3 regions of the Halomonas sp. HL-93 genome follow, and region 3 is predicted to be linked to each of the others. Evidence: predicted binding sites of a transcription regulator. Region 3 holds the regulator's gene; each other region holds the start of a gene.
The links. The regulator sigma-54, encoded in region 3, starts transcription at its own class of promoters, with help from an activator protein. The targets are predictions, from matches to a motif close to TGGCACNNNNNTTGCTNT.

Region 1 (7,034 bases), 1.8 Mb from region 3:
TAATGTGGTCCCCTACTAATTTTAATAATGAGAATTATTACTTTTAAATGCAGGGGAAAGGTATGCGGTCTGCCAAATTGGCTATGCGCAACGCCAAATTCATCTGGCGACGCGCTGGGTGGCGACTTCGTTAGGGGCGATACCAAAGCGGCGACGAAAGGCTGTCGCGAAGTTGGTGGCGTGGCGATAGCCGCAGGTATGCGCGACCTGTTGAACGCTCATGCCGCGTTGCAGATCCTGATACGCCTTGGCCAAGCGGCATTGGCGCAAGTGATCAAATATTGAACAGCCGTATTGGGTGCGAAATTTATGACGCAAGCTGCTGGGGCTCATGGCGGTTTCCCGCGCAAGGTCGTTGAGACAATAAGCGCGTGAGGGATAAGCCGCTAACTGAGCGTGAAGAATAGCCAAACGCTGCTCGTCGCGGGCCGAAATGCCGCGCATTGTCTGTGCTGCCAGCGGCTCGGCTGAGTCTTGCTGGCCATGGTGAGGCAGCCCATCGCCCAACAGTTGCAGTGCTAGCCCCTGCCAAATCAGTGGCTGGCGCCAGTTGGCCAGCGGCTCGGCGGCGGCATGGCGTAATGCCTGAGCCAAGGCTGCCGACAAACGCCAAGGGTATAACCCCGGCGCGGTGGGTAACGGGGGCAAATCCAGCGAGGTGGTAGCGAGCACCGCCACGTTCACCGTATGCAGCCGGGTCTGGGCGGGCTGGAAAACAGTCAGTGGCTGCTGGGGTGTGAAATGGGCGCACATACCGTCGCCCGCGTTAAGTTGAAAGCGCTGAGAACCCAGACGAGCACTGATATGACCCTCCAGCACGACGCTGATAAACCATGGCGCAGTCTGGCGCGAGGATGAACTATAGGCGCAGTTCACGCATAAGTCGGAAAGCGTTAAGTGCATTGCCTGAGGGAGCGCAACATCGCGTACGCTGCCGGTTGCCACGCTCGACTCAGCGGGCGCATTGCGCACCCGATAGTCGATACCGAAACGCTGGCCTAGCTGGGCAAGTGTCCCCGGCGTTAGCTCGTAAAGCGGTTGGCTGGCCCGAGCGTCTAAGGTGGCGGTGGTCATACGTGCATCACGGTAGCGGTGAAAAACAGCGATGCATCAAAATAGGGCATTGGCTCGGTGGTAACCGCGCAAATCCTCTGTGCACCGCTTAAGTCATGGGATGCAAGTTACGTTACCATGCACGCAACAATAGTCAATGATAGTTATTCGCATTTATTTTGAAGGCTTGGACGAGCTGCTGCCACCTTCTGGGTGCGCATTGTCGTCATCTTTCTGAGGCTCTACCGGCAGCGGCGGTGCTTCGGCTTCTATGGGGGTTGACGCATTTGCTGCTTGGGCATCCACCGCGGCTTCCAAGCTGGCCACCTGGCGTTCTAGTGCCTCTACCCGCGAGCGGGTGCGCTGCAGTACGTCCATCAGAATATCGAAGTCCTCGCGGGACACCAGTTCCAATCGGTCAAAGGCACTGCGCACGACCTGATGAACACCCTTCTGAATGTCTTCAGGCGCTTGGGAGGCGTTTTGCAAGCGGTCGCCAATTTGCTGGGCGAGTCGGCTAATACGGTCTTGAGGGGCCATGGCTCTACTCCTAAATGTCGGTGTCACGATACGGATGACTGATATTCAGGATACGCAACCCAGGCGGGATTCGCATGTTTCTTACTTCAATTATTCTTGCGCCCTACTTATGCATCAAAGTGGAGCGCTTGCGTTTTGCATGTGTTCAGTTTTGGTGCAATACCCGGGTTGGCAGCGCGTAATGGCGGTGTTATTAGCCGTAGCGCTCTATTTGGTTATATTTAAAATATTGAAATCCATAACAAAAAAAACAGGTGGCACGGTATGCGCATTAGTGGAGCAGGCACTTTTTTCGGGCGGCTGCGCCGCTCCTTAATCCAGCAGGGGAGATTCGGGATGAAACTCATCACCGCCATCATCAAGCCATTCAAGCTCGACGACGTTCGTGAGGCACTGGCCGACAACGGTGTTCAAGGCATTACCGTCACCGAAGTTAAAGGCTTTGGTCGTCAGAAAGGCCACACCGAGTTATATCGCGGTGCTGAATACGTGGTCGATTTCTTGCCTAAGGTAAAAGTTGAAGTCGCCGTAGATGACGGCCGCCTCGAAAGCGTGCTCGATGCAATTTGCAGCGCGGCTAACAGCGGCAAAATCGGTGACGGCAAGGTATTCGTTACGCCGCTTGAAGACGTTATTCGGATTCGGACGGGTGAACGCGGTGCAGACGCCGTTTAAATCTGGCTTTTCGGATCATTTCTTTAGTTCAACGGGGAACTTACAATGGAAGAGTTGACTGATATTAGCTACGCGCTTGATACGTTTTACTTTCTGATCTGCGGCGTGCTGGTGATGTGGATGGCCGCGGGCTTCTCCATGCTGGAAGCAGGCTTGGTACGCTCTAAAAACACCGCTGAAATTCTAACCAAGAACATTGCGCTGTTTGCGATCGCCTGCACCATGTATCTGCTGGTGGGCTACTACATCATGTATTCCGGCAATGCCGGTGGCTTCCTGCCCAATCTTGGCTTTTTAATCGGCGCTGAAAACAGCGCGGATGCCGTGACGGCCGGTGGCGACGACGCGCCTTACTACTCCATGCGTTCCGACTTCTTCTTCCAGGTGGTGTTCGTGGCGACCGCCATGTCGATTGTGTCGGGTGCCGTGGCTGAGCGTATGAAACTGTGGGCCTTCCTGGCGTTCGCCGTGGTTATGACCGCTGTGATCTACCCGGTATCAGGCTACTGGACCTGGGGTGGCGGCTGGTTATCTGAAGTCGGCTATTTTGACTATGCCGGTTCGGGCATTGTGCACCTTGCCGGTGCGTCTGCGGCGCTCGCAGGTGTGATCGTGCTGGGTCCGCGTAAGGGCAAATACGGTAAAGATGGTTCCATCCATGCGATTCCGGGCGCCAACATGCCGCTGGCCACGCTGGGTACTTTCATTCTATGGATGGGCTGGTTCGGCTTTAACGGCGGCTCTGAACTCAAGCTGGCGGCCATTGACTCGGCCAACAACGTTGCCCAGGTGTTTGTGAATACCAACGCCGCGGCTGCGGGTGGTGTGATTGCCGCGCTGATTCTTGCCAAACTGTGGTTCCGTAAAGCCGATCTGACCATGGCGTTGAACGGCGCGCTGGCTGGTTTGGTGGCGATTACCGCTGACCCGCTCTCGCCTTCAGCCCTTGGTGCGACGATTATCGGTGCCATTGGTGGCCTGATTGTAGTTGCCGCCATCGTTACGCTGGATAAAGTGAAACTGGATGACCCGGTTGGTGCCATCTCCGTTCACGGTGTCGTAGGTATCTGGGGTGTGCTTGCCGTACCGCTGAATAACGGTGATGCAAACTTCGGTGCGCAAATCATCGGTATCCTGGGCATCTTCGGCTGGGTCTTCCTGGCGAGTCTGGTGGTCTGGCTGATTCTCAAAGCGATCATGGGTATCCGGGTGAGCGAAGAAGACGAATATGAAGGCGTCGACATCGCCGAGTGCGGTCTTGAAGCCTACCCCGAATTCGGTATTAAGAAATAAGTGGGCAGCATCAAAAAGTAATTCGATGCTAACCAAGTGAGCCCGAGTGCTCGTCTATGGCCTCCCTTCACGGGGAGGCTTTTTTTATTCTCCGCCGGTAGCGGTGTATGCTGATAGCTAACGGATAACGGGCGGGACTTTAGCGCTCGCTATCTTTTTATCTACCACCATGGCTACCCAGCTAGAGGATCTCGCAATGAAACTAATCTCTGCCATTATCAAGCCGTTTAAGCTTGATGACGTGCGCGAATCGCTCTCCGACATTGGCGTACAGGGCATTACCGTTACCGAAGTGAAAGGGTTTGGTCGCCAGAAGGGCCATACCGAGTTATACCGGGGCGCTGAGTATGTGGTCGATTTTCTGCCCAAAGTGAAGCTTGAGGTCGCCGTCGACGATGACATGGTTGAGCAGGTCATCGAAGCGATTACCCAGGTGGCGAATACCGGCAAGATTGGCGATGGCAAGATTTTTGTCATGCCGCTTGAGCAAGTGATTCGTATCCGTACCGGCGAGACCGGTAAAGACGCAGTGTAACCACCGCCGCGCGCCAGAACACAAACCCCCCGCCAAACGGTGCTATTGCGCACCGCTTGGCGGGGGTTTTTAATGAGCGGCTAAGCGTTGAAAGGATTATTTTTCGACGAAGGCACGCTCAATCACATAGTCTCCAGGCTCGCCCATGCGCGGCGAGATATTCAGGCCCAGTTCGTCGAGCAGCGCGCTGGTATCATCCAGCATGGCGGGGCTGCCACAGATCATCGCCCGGTCCTGGCGCGGGTCGATGGGCGGCAGGCCGGTGTCTTCAAACAGCTTGCCGGTGCGGATGTGGTCGGTCAGGCGGCCCATGGTATGGAAGTCTTCGCGAGTGACGGTTGGGTAATAAACCAGCTTTTCAGCGATTTCTTCTCCCAGGTACTCGTGGGCGGGTAGTTCTTTAGTGATAAAGTCGGCGTAGGCCAGCTCGGAGACTTCGCGCACGCCGTGGACCAGTACGACTTTCTCGAACCGCTCGTAGACTTCCGGGTCCTGGATCAGACTCAAGAAGGGCGCAAGGCCGGTACCGGTCGACAGCATGTAAAGGTTGCGGCCGGGTAGCAGGTCGTCGGTGACCAGCGTACCGGTCGGCTTGCGGCTGACCATGATCTGATCGCCGACCTTCAGGTGTTGCAGACGCGACGTGAGCGGGCCGTCGGGTACCTTGATGCTGAAGAACTCAAGGTGGTCCTCGTAGTTGGGGCTGGCAATCGAGTAAGCGCGCATCAGCGGCTTGCCGTCGACTTCCAGGCCGATCATGACGAACTGGCCGGTTTTGAAGCGCAGGCTGCGTTCCCGGGTAGTGCGGAAGCTGAACAGGGTGTCGTTCCAGTGATGAACGCTGAGTACGTCTTCCAGGGCGAACTTACTCATGCCAATTCCTCCGTCGGGTGACGCTAGCCACGCCACAATATGCTTAAAAAGAATAAAAAATATGTATTAAGTTGCCGACAAGTCTAAGCAAAGGGTGGTATATCTGTTAAGTAAATTATATTGATAACGGATATCTTCAAAATCGATATAGGCGGGTTTCATGCACTATACCCTGCGTCAGTTGGAAGTCTTCGTTGCCGTTGCGCAACACGAAAGCGTGTCCCATGCCGCGCGCTCGCTTGCCATGTCGCAGTCGGCGACCAGCACCGCCCTGGCAGAGCTCGAGCGTCAGTTCGACTGCCAACTGCTCGACCGCATCGGCAAGCGCCTCAAGCTCAATGCGCTGGGCTTTCAGCTGCTGCCTAAGGCCGTTGGGCTGCTTGACCGAGCCGAGGAGGTGGAGGAATTACTGCGCGGTCAGCAAGGCGTGGGGTCGCTGGAGGTTGGCGCTACCCTGACCATTGGCAACTATCTGGCAACGCTCTTAATCAGCGATTTTATGCAGCGCTATCCCGGCAGTCGCGTGCGTCTGGCGGTGCGCAATACACGCCATATCATCGAGGGTGTTCGTCAGCACTCGCTGGACCTTGGGTTGATCGAAGGGCCCTGCGATGACGACATGATCATCAGTCAGCCGTGGGTCGAGGATGAGCTGTGCGTGTTCTGTTCGCCACGCCACCCACTGGCGGGCAAGACCCATCTGGAGCTTGAACAGTTGCTGCGGGAGGACTGGATCATGCGCGAGGAGGGGTCGGGTACGCGGGTGACTCTGGAGCACGCTGCGCGCCATCGCCGCAGTCGCTTCAATACGCTGCTTGAACTTGAGCATACCGAAGGCATTAAGCGCGCGGTGGAGTCAGGATTGGGAATTGGTTGTGTCTCGCGGCTGGCGCTGCGTGATGCGTTCCGGCGGGGCAGCCTGGTACCGCTACCCACGCCGGAACTGGATCTTAAGCGTCAGTTCACCTTTATCTGGCATCGCCACAAGTACCTCACCACCGGCGTGCGCGAGTTCCTGCGGCTGTGCCGGGAGATGACCGCTGGCGCCAAGCGCAGCGATGACATCCCCCTGCCGCCGATCCCTTAACGACGCGTTTCAGGTGCCGGTAACGCCGACCCGTGACGGTCTGACTCCAGCGTAAACCCACCGACCAGCTCGGCCAGATAGTCGGCCTGGTCTTTCAACTGCTCGGCGGCGGTCGTCGACTCCTCTACCAGCGCCGCGTTCTGCTGGGTCATTTGATCCAGGTCGGTGACCGCAATGCTGACCTGGCTGATGCCATCATTTTGCTCGCCAGCCGCGGTGCTGATATCACCCAGCATCTGAGTGACCCTAGAGACGCTTTCGGCAAGCTCGTGCATGGCCGCCTCGGCGTCGCGCACCATTTGGGTGCCGCTTTCGACCTTCTCGGTTGAGGCATCAATTCGCTGACGGATATCTTTGGCCGCGTCGCTGGCACGTGACGCCAGCTGGCGGACTTCATTGGCCACCACGGCAAAGCCGCGGCCCTGTTCGCCCGCCCGGGCCGCTTCCACCGAGGCGTTCAGCGCCAGCAGATTGGTTTGAAAGGCAATCCCATCGATGACGCTGACGATGTCCTGAATTTCCGACGATGTGGTGCGGATAGCATCCATCGTGGTCACCACCTGTCCGAAGGCCTCGTCGGTGCGTCCTGCCAGCTGTGAGGCGGTTTTGGAAAGGCCGCTGGCTTCCTGCGAAGCACTGGTGGTGTGCGCGACGGTGCTACTGATTTCCTCCATCGCCGACGATGTTTGCTGCAAACTGGCGGCCGCTTGTTCGGTACGCCGGGAAAGGTCGCGGCCGCCTTGAGTGATTTCATTGGCGGCGTGATTGACCGATTCGCTGCTGCGTCGGACATCCAATAAAATGGTCTGGATTTTATCGGCAAAGGCATTGAACTGCTCGGCCACCGCCGCGCTTTCGTCGCGGCCTTGCACCGGCAGGCGTTGGGTGAGGTCGCCGTTGCCCGAGGCGATCGCCTGCATACGGCTGGCAAGGCGCTTCAGTGGGCGAGAGATGCTGTTGCCCAGCAGCCAGCTGGCC
Region 2 (7,034 bases), 2.0 Mb from region 3:
AGTCAATGCCATTGACCACGCTGGCGCCGCTGTCGTGCTTGCCCGGTGGGGTAAAGTTGAGGGTATTCATGCGGCCTCCTGCTTGGCGGTAAGCGCCTGATGAATGGCGTGGGCGGCCAGCTTGCCGTGCTGGACGGCCTGTACGGTGAGATCCTGACCGGGCTTGATGCAGTCACCGCCGGCGTAAACGTTAGGTAGCGAGGTGCGCAGCATGTCATCCACCTGGATGCGTTCGCCGTCACGGGCGAGCTCAGCAGCGGTAGCGTCGCTGAGACTTTCACCGTCAAAGCCCTGACCGATCGCCTTGAAGATGGCGTCGGCGGGAATCTCGAAGGTGTCGTCGGTGGTCGTCAATTGCCCCGCCTGTTCCCGGGTCTTGGCGAATCGCATACCCGCTACGCGTCCTTCTGAATCCAGCAGAATGTCATCGGGCTGCGCCCAGGTGATCATGCGCACGCCGTTGGCTTTGGCGATCTCCTGCTCATGATCGGTGGCGGACATCGACTCGACGCCGCGGCGGTAGACCAGCGTCACCTCGGTGGCGCCCAGGCGGGCCATTTGGGTGGCCATATCGATGGCGGTATTGCCTGCGCCAATCACGATGCAGCGCTTGGCGACTGCCAGGCTGCCCAGGTCGTCGGTTTGGCGCAGGGTCTTGATGTAGTCCACGGCGGGCATCAGGCCTGGTGCATCTTCCCCGGTGAGGCCCAAGGCGCGGCTGGCACCCAAGCCCAAGCCGAGGAATACGCTGTCGTACTGTTTGTGCAGATTAGCGAGTTCAAGGTTGTCGCCCAGGCGCTTCCCATACTGAATATCGATGCCGCCGATCTCAAGCAAAAACTCGACTTCCTTGCGGGCAAAGTCGTCGGTCATCTTGTAGCGGGCAATACCGTATTCGTTCAGCCCGCCAGGCTTTTGCTCGGCTTCAAAAATGGTCACCTGATGGCCCAGCATCGCCAGGCGATGCGCGCAGGAGAGCCCCGCTGGCCCGGCACCCACTACGGCCACATGACGGCCGGTGGTGGCCGCCCGTTTGAACGGGTGACCATCGAACTGCATATGGTCGGTGGCGTGGCGCTGCAGCAGGCCGATCAGCACCGGCTGGCACTCGGCATCGTGGTTGCGCACGCAGCTACGCTCGCAAAGAATTTCCGTCGGACACACCCGGGCGCAGCTGCCGCCCAGGATATTGGCTTCCAGGATGGTTTCCGCCGCGCCGTTGACGTTGTTTTCGCTGATCTGGCGAATGAAGCTCGGGATGTCGATCTCCGACGGGCAGGCCTCCACGCAGGGCGCATCGAAGCAGTAGAGACAGCGCTGACTTTCGATCATCGCCTGGCGATGGGTCAGCGGCGGGTGCAGGTCGCTAAAGTTGCTTGCCAGCGTATTCGGGTCGTAGGTGCCGACCTCTTTTGCGCTGGGTAGGTGGTTCAGTGGGCTAGTCACAGTAGAGCCTCCGCTGTTGTTATGGGCACAGCTGTTGGTCTTGGTCGTTCTTTATGGGTCAGCGCTTGACCGCCATCGGCGCATTCAGCTCGGCGCGTTTGGCCAACAGCTCGAAGACACCGGGGTAGGCGGGACGCTCCAGATAGCGGCCCGCACCGCGCTCGGCGCGAAGGTCGCCGTCGCGCCATACCCATTTGCCGCGGCTGACGGTATGGCGGGCGATACCGCGCACCGTCTTGCCTTCGAAGATGTTGAAGTCGACGTTCTGGTGGTGGGTCTTGGCGGAAATCGTCCGCGTGCCGTTGGGGTCCCACACCACAATATCGGCGTCGGCACCCACCTGAATGGCGCCCTTGCGCGGGTAAAGGTTGAAGATCTTGGCGGTGTTGGTCGACGTCAGGGCGACGAATTCCTGGGGCGACAGCTTGCCAGTGTTGACGCCTTCATCCCACAGTACGGCCAAGCGGTCCTCGACCCCGGCGGTGCCGTTGGGAATCTTGGTGAAGTCATCCTTGCCCGCGGCTTTCTGATCGGCGCAGAAACAGCAGTGGTCGGTGGCGGTGGTTTGCAGATTGCCCGACTGCAGGCCGTGCCAGAGCGCTTCCTGGTGGCCCTTGGGGCGGAAGGGCGGGCTCATTACGTGGGCGGCGGCGCGACCCCAGTCGGTATCCTGATAGACGCTGTCGTCGATCAGCAGGTGGCCGGCCAGGCATTCACCGTAAACCGGATGACCCTGCTGGCGGGCATAGGCAATTTCATCCACCGCATCCTTGGTGGAGACGTGCACCAGATAGATCGGCGCGCCCAGCGTGCTGGCAATACGGATCGCGCGGCTGGCGGCTTCGCCTTCCACCTGGGGCGGGCGCGAAAGCGGGTGGGCTTCAGGCCCGGTGAGGCCCTGGGCGAGCAGTTTCTGCTGCATGTGATAGACCAGCTCGCCGTTTTCGGCATGCACCGTCGGCACCGCACCCAATTCCAGGCAGCGCGAGAAGCTTTCCACCAGAATATCGTCGGTGGCCATGATGGCGCCCTTGTAGGCCATGAAATGTTTGAAGCTGTTCACGCCGTGTTCATGCACCAGGGTGCCCATTTCCTCCCGCACGCTATCGTCCCACCAGGTGATCGCCACGTGGAAGGCAAAGTCGGTGGCGGCTTTTTCCGCCCAGCCCTGCCAGGTCTCGAAGGCTTCCATCAATGACTGGCCCGGCTGCGGAATCACGAAATCGATAATCGAGGTCGTGCCGCCCGCCAGGGCCGCGGCGGTGCCGGTGTAGAAATCTTCGCTTGCCACGGTGCCCATGAAGGGCAGCTGCATGTGGGTGTGGGGGTCAATGCCGCCGGGCATCACCAGCTGGTCGCTGGCATCGATGGTTTCGCAGCCCGAGGGGACGTCCAAATCGGTGCCGATGGCGTGGATTTTGCCGTCCACACACAGCACGTCGGCGCGGTAGGTATCCGCGTGGGTGACGACGGTGCCGCCCTTGATCAATACGCTCATGGTTTGCTCCTGTTATGTTCTCTCGGCAGATGCACAAGCCGATCGCATCATTCTCCGTCGGTCAGGCGGGTATAGGTCTCGGGGCGGCGGTCGCGGAAGAACTGCCAGTTGTTGCGCACCTCACGCACCATGTCCAAATCGATCTCGTGGATCAGCAGTTCATCGTCGGTTTCGCTGGCCTGGGCCTCGATCTTGCCGCGCGGGTTGACGATATAGCTGGAGCCGTAAAAATTGCCGATATTCCAGGGGGCTTCTGTACCTACCCTGTTGATGGCGGCGATAAAGCAGCCGTTGGCCGCGGCGGAGGCAGGCTGTTCCAGCTCCCACAAGTATTGAGAAAGCCCGGCCACGGTAGCGGAAGGATTGAAAATTACCTCGGCGCCGTTGAGTGCCAGTGCCCGCCAGCCTTCGGGGAAGTGACGGTCGTAGCAGATATACACGCCGATCTTGCCGTAGGCAGTATCGAATACCGGCCAGTTGGATTTGCCCGGTTTGAAGAAGAATTTCTCCCAAAAGCCTGCAATCTGAGGGATATGCGTTTTGTGGTACTTGCCCAGATAGCTGCCGTCGGCATCGAACACCGCGGCGGTGTTGTAGTAAACGCCGGTCTCGGTTTCTTCATACACGGGGACGATAATCACCATACGGTGCTTGGCGGCCAGTTTTTGCATCATCTGGCAGGTCGGGCCTTCGGGTACCTTCTCAGCGGCGGCGTACCATTTGCCGTCCTGGCTGGGGCAAAAATACGGCTGGTTAAATACTTCCTGGAAGCACAGCACCTGTACGCCCTGAGCTGCCGCTTGCTCAATCATCGGCAGGTGCGCTTCGTTCATGGCGTCACGAATCGCCGTGGGTTCTAGGTCAGTGCTGGTTTTCAGGCCCATCTGGATAAGGCCAATTTTCATCTTCTGCATTAGAGACTCCCCCGTTATCAGTGTTAGCTCACGGCATTAGCATTCATTAATATTTAACTGATGGTGTAGAGATTTAAAGCTGACTATGAGGACAGCTTTTAAGAAAGTATCGTCAGGATGTGAGTTTTAGCAAGTCGGCTGGATGTTTTTTTAATAGATTGTTTAACTTGTTGAGTTAATTTGAATTTTTTATTTCCGAGAGGCGTTTTCACTAATGTGGTGATACGATGCACCTTTTTGATATTTTTAAATAACCTTTTTTAATCATACGCTTATATTTTATTTAGGAAGTTGCTAAGTGGTTTTTATGTTTAAAGTTGGTGCAAATATTTTTTTTGTTCTAGCCTTTTTGAGTCCACCGGGTGTTAGTTTGCCCAAAGGTCGCAAAGATGATGACAACAATAAAATTCTTGTCCTAGAAGACAGTTTTGATCAATAGGTTACATGTCATTAATGGCGTAGTCGGCATGCTTATTGCTTAAAAGCTCAGACCGTGAGTGTTTTCTGGGAACGGATGACTGAGGAGAGACCAATGACGAAAACAACCTCTCAGATGGTAGATCGAGCAGGGCTGATTGAATTGGATGTGGGGGATAATGTTCGCAATAGCTCGCGTTTTAACGAGGATATTGCGCCGACCCAAGCAAGCGAGCGAACGTGGACGAAATGGAATATTGCAGCACTGTGGGTAGGGATGGCCATCTGCGTGCCCACCTACACGCTGGGGGGCGTGTTAACCGCCTATTTTGGTTTGAGCGTGGGTGAGGCCTTGTTCGCTATATTCTTGGCGAATGTGATTGTATTGATTCCGTTAACGCTCAACGCCTTTCCGGGCACAAAATTCGGTATCCCCTTTCCCGTGGTGCTGCGCTCGTCGTTCGGGATTTTTGGCTCCAACGTCCCGTGTTTGGTGCGAGCGCTTGTCGGCTGTGGATGGTTCGGTATTCAAACGATGTTCGGCGGTTTGGCAATTCACCTGCTGCTATCGGAATTGATACCGGCGTGGGCCGCACTGGGCGGTGTCGGCGAAGTCATCGGTTTCTTTGTGTTTGGCGCGATGAACCTGTATGTGGTCATCCGTGGTGCAGAATCGATCAAATGGCTTGAGACATTTGCCGCTCCCTTATTGCTGGCGGTAGGTATCGGGCTGATGGTATGGGCGTGGCCACATACGTCAATGACCGAGTTGCTGGCGCAGCCGCCATCGCGCCCTGAAGGGGCGTCGGTGTATGGCTATTTCTTTGCCGGGTTAACTGCCATGGTAGGCTTTTGGGCCACGCTATCGCTGAATATTCCTGACTTCAGTCGCTTTGCCAAAAGCCAGAAAGACCAAATTGTCGGCCAGGTGATTGGGCTGCCGCTGACGATGTTTTTCTTTGCTGCGTTGGGCGTGGTGATGACCGCTGCCTCTGAAACCTTGGTAGGACAAACCGTGGCCGACCCCGTACGTCTGATCGGCTTTATCGATAATCCCTTCTGGGTAGTGTTGGCGATGCTGTTGATCATTATCGCCACCATTTCTACCAATACGGCTTCAAATATCGTCTCGCCCACCAATGATTTCCAGAATATTGCACCGAAGTTTATCGATCAGACTCGCGGCGTGCTGATGACCGGTGCGGTGGGGGTGCTGCTGATGGGCTACGACCTGTTGCAAAAAGCCGGGATCATTCCGCCGGGAGTATCGCTTGAACAGATGTACTCCAACTGGCTGCTGGGGTACTCAAGCCTGCTTGGGCCGATCGCCGGGATTATGGCGGTAGATTACTTCCTGATTAAAAAGCAGCGCCTGGATGTGCCCAGTCTGTATATGGATAACCATGCTTATCCGGCCGTCAATATCGCCGGCTTTATCGCGTTTGGCGTGCCCGTGGCGCTGACCTTAATAGCACTAACGACAGGTACGATGTACTGGTTCTACGATTACGGTTGGTTTACCGGTTCGGCGCTGGGGGCGATTGTTTACTATATCGCCAGCCAAGTGCTTTCTACGGTGCCGTCAGTTGGACCGTCGCCAGTAGCTGATAGGGAACCTACGGAGCAACTGCCCTAGACGATACGCTGCTGTTCGACCGTTCATCCCAACACCCGGCTATCTGTCGGGTGTTGTTATATGTGGAGGGATATTCGTGTTAAGGCGTATCGATAAAGCTTAAAAAGGCATCAACAACCCGATTGGGGCGGCGGTCACGGCGTGAAATGAGCGCAAAGGGAATACGGTAGTGTTGGCTTGTGCTATTCAGCGTTCGCATTTTGCCTGCTGAGACCCACTGCGCTGCCACATGCTCAGGGAGAAAACCAATAAAACGCCCGGTGAGAATCAAAAAAGCCGCGCCCTCGCGGTCAGAGGCAGAGGCGCGTAGGTTGAGTGCCTCGTGGGCTTGGCGTGCTGCAGCGGGTAGCGGATAGCGCGGCGATATCGCAGGATGGCGCGCAATGTCTGACAACCCTAGGCTGTCACTCTCCTCATTAAAAAGCGAGTGCCCAGACGCACAATACAAGTAAGAAGGCTCATCGTAGAGGTGCTGGGTGTCTAAGCTCGTGGGCAAATTGACTCCTGGCACTACGCCGACGTGCAAGTGGCCATCCATCACGCCGCGAATCACCGCGTCCGATGGCTCCATATGAATGTTCAGCGTGACATCGTGCTCCGGCGCGCTGAGTTTGGCCAGCGCATTGGTAACGTGCATCGCAGGCAGGGTCACCAAATTGTCGGTAATGCCGATGTTAAGTTCGCCTTTGATCGTTTGGTGCAGGGCGTTGACATCGCTTTTGAAGGTCTCAAGGGCGGAGAGGAGGGTAAGCCCTGCCTGATAAATTTCTTTACCTTCCTCGGTTAAGCTAAATCCCCCGCGTCCGCGCTGGCAGAGCGAAAAGCCTAGCCGTCCCTCCAAATCGTTCATATGCTGGCTAATCGCCGACCGGCTGATGCCCAGCGTGGTTTCTGCTGCCGTAAAGCCACCGCACTCCACTACTGTTCGAAAAATACGAATTAGGCGAATCTCATAATCGCTCATTTGACCAAGCGTTGGCATGGCAAGCTCTCATGGCTGTTAATCAGTTGATTTTATGATAAGAGAGTTGAAAAGGGCCGATATACTTTTCAAAAATAACCCTTCAATATCATCGACGTTTAGGCTTATGTTAAGGCGATTACATTTGTTTAATGCCACTTT
Region 3 (7,034 bases):
TAAACGCGCGGGTATTTCAGTCGCCCTGATCACCGGTCGTGACTCACCCATGGTCAGTCAACGCGCCGCTGCGCTGGGCATTCCTCACGTCTACCAAGGCTGCGAGGATAAATTGACCGTGCTGCGCGACCTTTGCCAACGCCTTGGGCTTGAACTGCCTCAAGTAGCGTATTGCGGCGACGACCTACCCGATTTGGCAAGCATCAAGCGAGCGGGGGTCGGGATCACGGTGCCCAACGCACCTGACTACATGCACACCCATGCTGACTGGGTGACAGAGCGCCTGGGCGGCCACGGAGCGGTTCGTGAAGTCTGCGATGCGCTACTCGACGCCCAAGGGCACTGGGGCGCCGTCATCGATACCTACTTACACGGCTGAGGAACTATGTTGAAGCAACTTCGCACGCGCGTGGGACTTGCGCTGATTGTGCTGGCCCTCGGCGGCATGCTGGTATGGCTGGACCCTGGCGGCCCGCAAACTGTCCCCCAGGACCCAGATGCGCGTGCGGAAGAGCCGGGGCATGTCCTACACAATGCCGAGCTCACGCTATTTGACGAACAGGGTAATATCCAGCAGGGGCTGACCACACCCCGCCTGGTACATACCCCTCAATCTGCGACGACCCAGACCGAAACACCCCACGCCACACTTTATGACAGCGAGCGACGCGTGTGGAACGCCACGTCAGAGGTGGGCACGCTTAACACTCGCTCCCAGGAACTGACGCTTTCCGGCAATGCCAAGCTCATAGCACCCGAAGAGGGCTGGCAACTCGATACAGATGTCCTGCACTATGAAGGGAAAAACGCCCATGCATGGAGTGACACCCACGTGCTACTCCAGCAACCGCCCCAGCGAACAACGGCGCAGCGGATGGATGCATGGCTAAACGAGGATGAGGTGAGGCTTGAAGATAACGTTCAAGGCCACCACCCCCCAGAGACGCAACCTGGACAGGAATAAAACATGAAAGCGTTTATCTACACGGCGGTTGCCGCTGCCTGCTTAGTCCCTTTTTATGCGCTGGCGGATAATCACCAGCAACAGCAACCGGTTGAAGTCGAAGCCGATCAGCTTGACCTTGACCAACGTGCCGGTACGGCGGTTTACACCGGCGACGTAGAGGTTCGCCAGGGAGATATGCTGATCAGAGGCGATGAAGTTGAAATCCAACGTAACGAAGAAGGCGAGCTCTCGCGGGCGACGGCACTGGGTGATCGCGCCTATTTACGTCAGCAACCCGAGGACCAAGATGGCCCGATAGAAGGCTGGGGCCGGCGCGTGATTTATCACGTCGCCGAGCGCCGGGTTGAGTTGATTGACCAGGCAGAAATCATTCAACAAGGCGACCGCTTCACCGGCGGACGTTTGGATTATTTCATCGACCGCGAGGTCGTCGAAGCGCGTTCCGATGTTGAGAACCAAGAGCCGCAACGCATCCGCATGACGCTGCAACCCGAAGACTAAGGAGAGCCCGATGGTAGCTGCCGCCGAAAGCGCAACTCGAACGCTACACGCCCGCCATTTGGCAAAAAGCTATAAGCGCCGACGCGTCGTAAAAGATATTAACCTGGACATCTCCCAAGGCAGCATTGTGGGTTTGCTTGGCCCCAACGGCGCGGGTAAAACCACCTCGTTCTATATGATTGTCGGCTTGGTCAAGGCAGATGCAGGCAGCGTCGGCATCGACACCCTTGATCTTTCTCGCGCCCCTATGCACGAGCGCGCCAAGGCAGGCATTGGCTACTTACCTCAAGAAGCGTCGATTTTCCGCAAGCTTTCCGTCGCCGATAACATCATGGCCATTTTGCAGACCCGAAGCGACCTGGACCGCGCCGGACGCGAAGCTCGTCTGGAAACACTGCTAGAGGATTTTCATATCACCCATATCCGCGACAATATGGGCATGAGCCTATCGGGTGGTGAACGGCGGCGCGTCGAAATCGCTAGGTCACTGGCCACTGAGCCTGCATTTATTCTGCTCGATGAACCCTTCGCGGGCGTAGACCCTATTTCAGTGGGCGACATCAAGTCGATTATCCGCGCATTGAAGGACCGGGGCATTGGCGTATTGATCACCGACCACAACGTGCGTGAAACGCTGGATATATGCGACATCGCCTACATTGTCGGCGATGGCCACATTATTGCCAGCGGCACACCAAACGCCATTCTTGACAATCAAGAAGTGCGCGACGTTTACTTAGGCGCTGATTTCCGTCTGTAAAGCTATCAATGGCATATTTATTGCCGGTGGCATGCTTATTGCACTTGCACCAAAACAAAACTCGCACTAGGGTGGATGCTTTCCGATAACCGAATGGTTCTCTGATGGTCATGAAAGCTTCTCTTCAACTGCGAATTGGCACCCAGCTCACCATGACACCTCAGCTGCAGCAGGCAATTGCTCTGCTGCAGCTATCAACGCTCGATTTACGCCAGGAAATTCAGCAAGCGCTGGACGCCAACCCCATGCTTGAGCAGGAGGATGAGTTCAGCGAACAAGCCGCCAGCGAGCCGGAAGAAGCCGAATGGGCAGACAGCATCCCCACAGAGCTCTCCGTCGACAGTGACTGGTCGGATACCTACCAGGACACGGGCAGTACCGGCAGCTCGAGTGGTGAGGGCCCTGACTTTGAACGCCAAGCGGCGGGGCAAAGCCTACACGGCCACCTCCTCTGGCAACTGGCCATGACCGATTTAAGCAGCCGCGAACAGCTGGTTGCCGAGAGCCTGATTGATGCTCTCGATACAAACGGCTACCTCACCCAGCCACTCAACGATATCCGCGAAGGGCTGCGCGCCCAAGGCGTGGAAGGGCTCAGCCAGCGTGAGGTTGAAACCATCTTGTTACGGCTTCAACAGTTTGAGCCCACCGGCGTGTTCGCCCGTGATCTTCGCGAGTGCCTGATGCTACAACTCGCCACGCTACCCGACGATACGCCGTTATTGATTCCCGCGCGGCGTTTGGTGCGCCAGTTTCTGGAAGCCTTGGGCAAAAATGATCAACGTCTACTCAAGCGACGATTAAGTCTCGACGATGCGCAGCTAGACGAGGTCGTCCAGCTCATCCGCAGCCTTGACCCGCGCCCAGGCAGCGCTTATAGCGCCACTGACGACAGCTATGTGATCCCCGATCTAGTGGTTCGCCACGATAACGAAGGCTGGCACCTCGAACTCAATCCAGAGGCGCTGCCTAAGCTCAGGATTCAACCCGACTACGCCAGCCTGATTAAGCGCGCCGACAAAAGTCAGGATAACCAATTCCTCAAAGACCACTTACAGGAAGCCCGCTGGCTGATCAAAAGCCTCTCCAGCCGCAACGACACGCTACTGCGTGTCGGCCGCGAAATCATCACTCGCCAAATCGGCTTTTTAGAGCAGGGCGAAGAAGCCATGAAGCCGCTTATTCTGGCGGATATTGCGGATGCGGTAGAGATGCACGAATCGACGATTTCTCGCGTCACCACCCAGAAATTCATCCATACCCCAAGGGGTATTTTCGAGCTTAAATACTTCTTCTCCAGCCAAATAAGCGGTCAAGACGGTGACAGCCACTCCAGTACGGCGATTCGTGCACGGCTCAAAAAATTAATTCAGGAAGAGCCCTCCGGCAAACCACTGTCGGACAGCCGTTTAGTGACTCTACTTGAAGACGTCGGCATCCACGTGGCACGCCGCACTGTCGCCAAATATCGAGAAGGCATGGGCATTCCCTCATCCAGCGAGCGACGTCGTTTGCGTTAGATAAACGGAAACTCATCACAAGGGCTTTGCTTAACGGCAAAAAGGGTTACAATCGAAGAACAGTCCGATGGATAAGGAGTACGTCAATGCAAGTCAATATCACCGGTCATCATGTGGAACTGACTGACGCCTTGCGTGACTATGTCAACGAAAAGTTGGAACGCGTCGAGCGCCATTACGACAACATTACCACCGTGCAGGTAACGCTTTCGGTTGAAAAAGAGCGCCAACAGGCGGCCTGCACGTTGCACGCAGCAGGTGCTGACTTGCACGCCGAAGCCCTTGATAATGATATGTACGCCGCCATTGACGCCCTAGCGGACAAAATCGATAGGCAACTCGTTAAGCATAAGGAAAAAGCACAAGCCCGCGCCCAAGGCGCAGGCGTGCGTTAATTCAATGACGTTGGCCACTATCCTCCCCCCGGAGCGCGTTCTCTACGATGTGCCTGGGGGCAGCAAAAAACGGGTGCTGGAGTTTTTCAGCACCTTCATCGCGCAAAACATCCCAAGCCTCGATAGCCAGGAAGTATTCAGTCGCTTGATTGGGCGTGAACGCCTGGGCAGCACGGGAATTGGCAACGGTGTGGCGATTCCTCATGCGCGAAGCCCACACTGTGAATCGCCTATCGCGGGCTTTCTCAAACTCAATGAAGCGGTCGACTTCGATGCAATTGACGGCGATCCGGTGGATTTGGTGTTTGTCCTACTTGTGCCCGAAGAAGCGGACGACACGCATTTGGCCTTGCTGGGCCAAGTCGCTTCCATCATGAACGACGCCGACACACGCCAGCAGCTACGCAAAACGGGCAGTCAACGTGAATTGCTGGATCTCATCTCCGCCAAGATACGCGACCAAGCAGCCAGTCAGTAACCCGCTGGCACGTCCGGTGGGTATAGATTGAGTTAACGTCTTAATCTGGCTGGTTACCCACGTCACTTGACCGCAAGCAAGAGAGCCTTCATGCAACTCGTCATTATTAGTGGACGATCCGGGTCAGGCAAATCAATTGCCTTACAGGCGCTGGAAGATTTGGGCTATTACGCCATTGATAATTTGCCAGCCATGCTACTGGACTCGCTGATTGATGAGCTACGCGACCAGGGGGAACGCACCCATCTGGCGGTTAGCATTGATGCGCGCAATCTGCCGGGCGCGCTTGCTAAGCTTCCCAAGCTTCTCGAAGAGCTTCGCCAACGTACCATCAAGTGTCAGATTGTATATCTGACCACCGATGCACGCATTTTGCTGGAGCGCTATTCGGCTACTCGAAGGCGCCACCCGTTAACACGCAATAGTACGCTCACGCTTGAAGAAGCCATTGATCAAGAAGAGCAAACGCTGCACGAAATCCGTGACCTCGCCGATCTCACTATCGATACATCGCGCCTGTCAGTACACGATCTTCGTCGTCGTATCACCGACCAGGTAGCGCATCAGCGACGTGATCAGCTAACGCTGACCTTTGAGTCATTCGGCTATAAGCGCGGTGTGCCGCTCGATGCCGATATCGTTTTCGACGTGCGCTGCCTGCCTAATCCTTACTGGGATCCCTCTCTGCGCTCGTCTACTGGCCGCGATGCCGATATAATTGCGTTTTTAGCTAACTATCCCCTGGTCGATGACATGGCCAGCGATATTCAGGCGTGGCTTGAACGCTGGCTTCCGGCCTACCAAAACAGCCAGCGCAGCTACATGACCGTCGCGATAGGATGTACCGGGGGTCAGCATCGCTCAGTGTATATGGTTGAACAACTGGCGCAGCGCCTCGCCGGACAAGCAGGCGAGGTACAGTTACGCCACCGCGAGCTGGGCTTACAATACACGGTCAACGCGCCGCTTTAGTATTAGTTGCCCTAGCCGTATAGCAAGGGCCATCATCCATTGCGACGACCCTAGCAGCCAAAAGGAATCAGGGTGCCCGAACGTAGACTTACCCTTACAAATCAGCGCGGCCTTCACGCTCGCGCTGCGACCAAACTTGTACAGTGCAGCCAGCAATTTGACGCCAACGTACGTGTCTTAAAGCAGCAGCAGGAAGCCGATGCCGCCAATATCATGGCCCTCTTGATGCTTGCAGCGCCTTGTGGCACGGAGCTATGCATAAGAGCAGAAGGCAATGACGCCGAACAAGCGCTGGATGCGATTCAAGCGCTGTTCGACGCACGTTTCGACGAGGACAAGTAAAGCCCTGCCTGCCTTGCTAAGTTAGCTACCCGCGATAGTCATACCATCAATCAGCCAACTGCCGGAATGGATACTGCCCCGCCGGTCAATGTCATCACCCACGCCAATCAAGCTTGCGTACATACGCTCCAGATTACCGGCAATAGTGAACTCTTCTATGGGGTATTGAATCACGCCTTTCTCGACCCAGAAACCCGCAGCACCGCGTGAGTAGTCGCCGGTCACGCCGTTAATTCCCTGGCCCATTAACTCGGTCACCCAAACGCCAGTGTCCATTTGTTCCAGCAGCGACGCCTGGCTGGTTAACGGCGCGGTAATGCGCATATTGCGTGCGCCGCCAGCGTTACCCGTCGTGGTCATACCCAAGCGCCGGGCGCTGTATGAAGACAGCATGTAACTTGCAATCTTGCCGTGGTCGATAAAACGATTATTGCGCGTTTGCACGCCTTCCCCATCAAACGGGGAGCTAGCCGTCGCCCCGACCTCCATTGGCCGCTCTTCGAGGCTAAACCAATCAGGGAACAGCGGCGTGTTGAGCCGATCACACAGGAAAGAGGCCTGACGGTATAGCGCACCGCCCGCCAGGGCACCCATTAGATGGCCCACCAGACCACTCGCCAGACTGGGGTCGAACAGCACCGGATAAGTCCCCGTAGGCGGTCGTTTGGCCCCCAGCCGACGCAGAGTTCGTCTGGCCGCTTCGCGGCCAACCGCTGCCGGGTCAGATAGCTGATCAGGATCGCGCGCCGAGGTGTAATCCATGTCACGCTGCATACCCTGCGCGTCTTCGGCAATCAGCATGCAAGAAAGCGAATGCCGACTACCTTTCTGGGTACCGATAAAACCGTGGCTGTTGGCATACACGCGCACGCCTTCACCGCTGGACAGCGAGGCGCCGTCTGATTGGGTAATGCCTGCCACCTCGCGACCCGCTTGCTCACAGGTCAATGCCAGTTCAATAGCCTGATCAGTGGTTAACGCCCAAGGATGATGAACGTTTAAATCGGGCAGCTCAGTCGCCATCAACGCCGCATCGGCAAGCCCTGCTGACGGGTCTTCTCCCGTGTAGCGGGCAATCGCCAGGGCTTTTTCGACGGTG

Region 1: a site for sigma-54 is predicted at 1,849-1,866, ahead of GA0071314_RS00460 (P-II family nitrogen regulator). Genes of this name have one in related genera too.
Region 2: a site for sigma-54 is predicted at 4,322-4,339, ahead of GA0071314_RS02205 (NCS1 family nucleobase:cation symporter-1). Genes of this name have one in related genera too.

Annotation. Positions count from the first base shown of each region.
Region 1 is NZ_LT593974.1:95,346-102,379, forward strand. Features, by position in the region: gene GA0071314_RS00445 (TonB-dependent siderophore receptor) at 1-1, opposite strand, end outside; gene GA0071314_RS00450 (helix-turn-helix transcriptional regulator) at 100-1,074, opposite strand; gene GA0071314_RS00455 (accessory factor UbiK family protein) at 1,228-1,593, opposite strand; gene GA0071314_RS00460 (P-II family nitrogen regulator) at 1,930-2,268, shown strand; gene GA0071314_RS00465 (ammonium transporter) at 2,314-3,561, shown strand; gene glnK (P-II family nitrogen regulator) at 3,758-4,096, shown strand; gene GA0071314_RS00475 (ferredoxin--NADP reductase) at 4,193-4,969, opposite strand; gene GA0071314_RS00480 (LysR family transcriptional regulator) at 5,130-6,056, shown strand; gene GA0071314_RS00485 (methyl-accepting chemotaxis protein) at 6,053-7,034, opposite strand, start outside.
Region 2 is NZ_LT593974.1:491,464-498,497, forward strand. Features, by position in the region: gene preA (NAD-dependent dihydropyrimidine dehydrogenase subunit PreA) at 1-70, opposite strand, end outside; gene GA0071314_RS02190 (NAD(P)-dependent oxidoreductase) at 67-1,446, opposite strand; gene hydA (dihydropyrimidinase) at 1,505-2,944, opposite strand; gene GA0071314_RS02200 (nitrilase-related carbon-nitrogen hydrolase) at 2,992-3,858, opposite strand; gene GA0071314_RS02205 (NCS1 family nucleobase:cation symporter-1) at 4,391-5,911, shown strand; gene GA0071314_RS02210 (LysR family transcriptional regulator) at 5,991-6,893, opposite strand.
Region 3 is NZ_LT593974.1:2,446,310-2,453,343, forward strand. Features, by position in the region: gene GA0071314_RS11390 (KdsC family phosphatase) at 1-379, shown strand, start outside; gene lptC (LPS export ABC transporter periplasmic protein LptC) at 386-964, shown strand; gene lptA (lipopolysaccharide transport periplasmic protein LptA) at 968-1,468, shown strand; gene lptB (LPS export ABC transporter ATP-binding protein) at 1,479-2,228, shown strand; gene GA0071314_RS11410 (RNA polymerase factor sigma-54) at 2,333-3,748, shown strand; gene hpf (ribosome hibernation-promoting factor, HPF/YfiA family) at 3,835-4,143, shown strand; gene GA0071314_RS11420 (PTS sugar transporter subunit IIA) at 4,148-4,621, shown strand; gene rapZ (RNase adapter RapZ) at 4,712-5,593, shown strand; gene GA0071314_RS11430 (HPr family phosphocarrier protein) at 5,666-5,935, shown strand; gene pmbA (metalloprotease PmbA) at 5,957-7,034, opposite strand, start outside.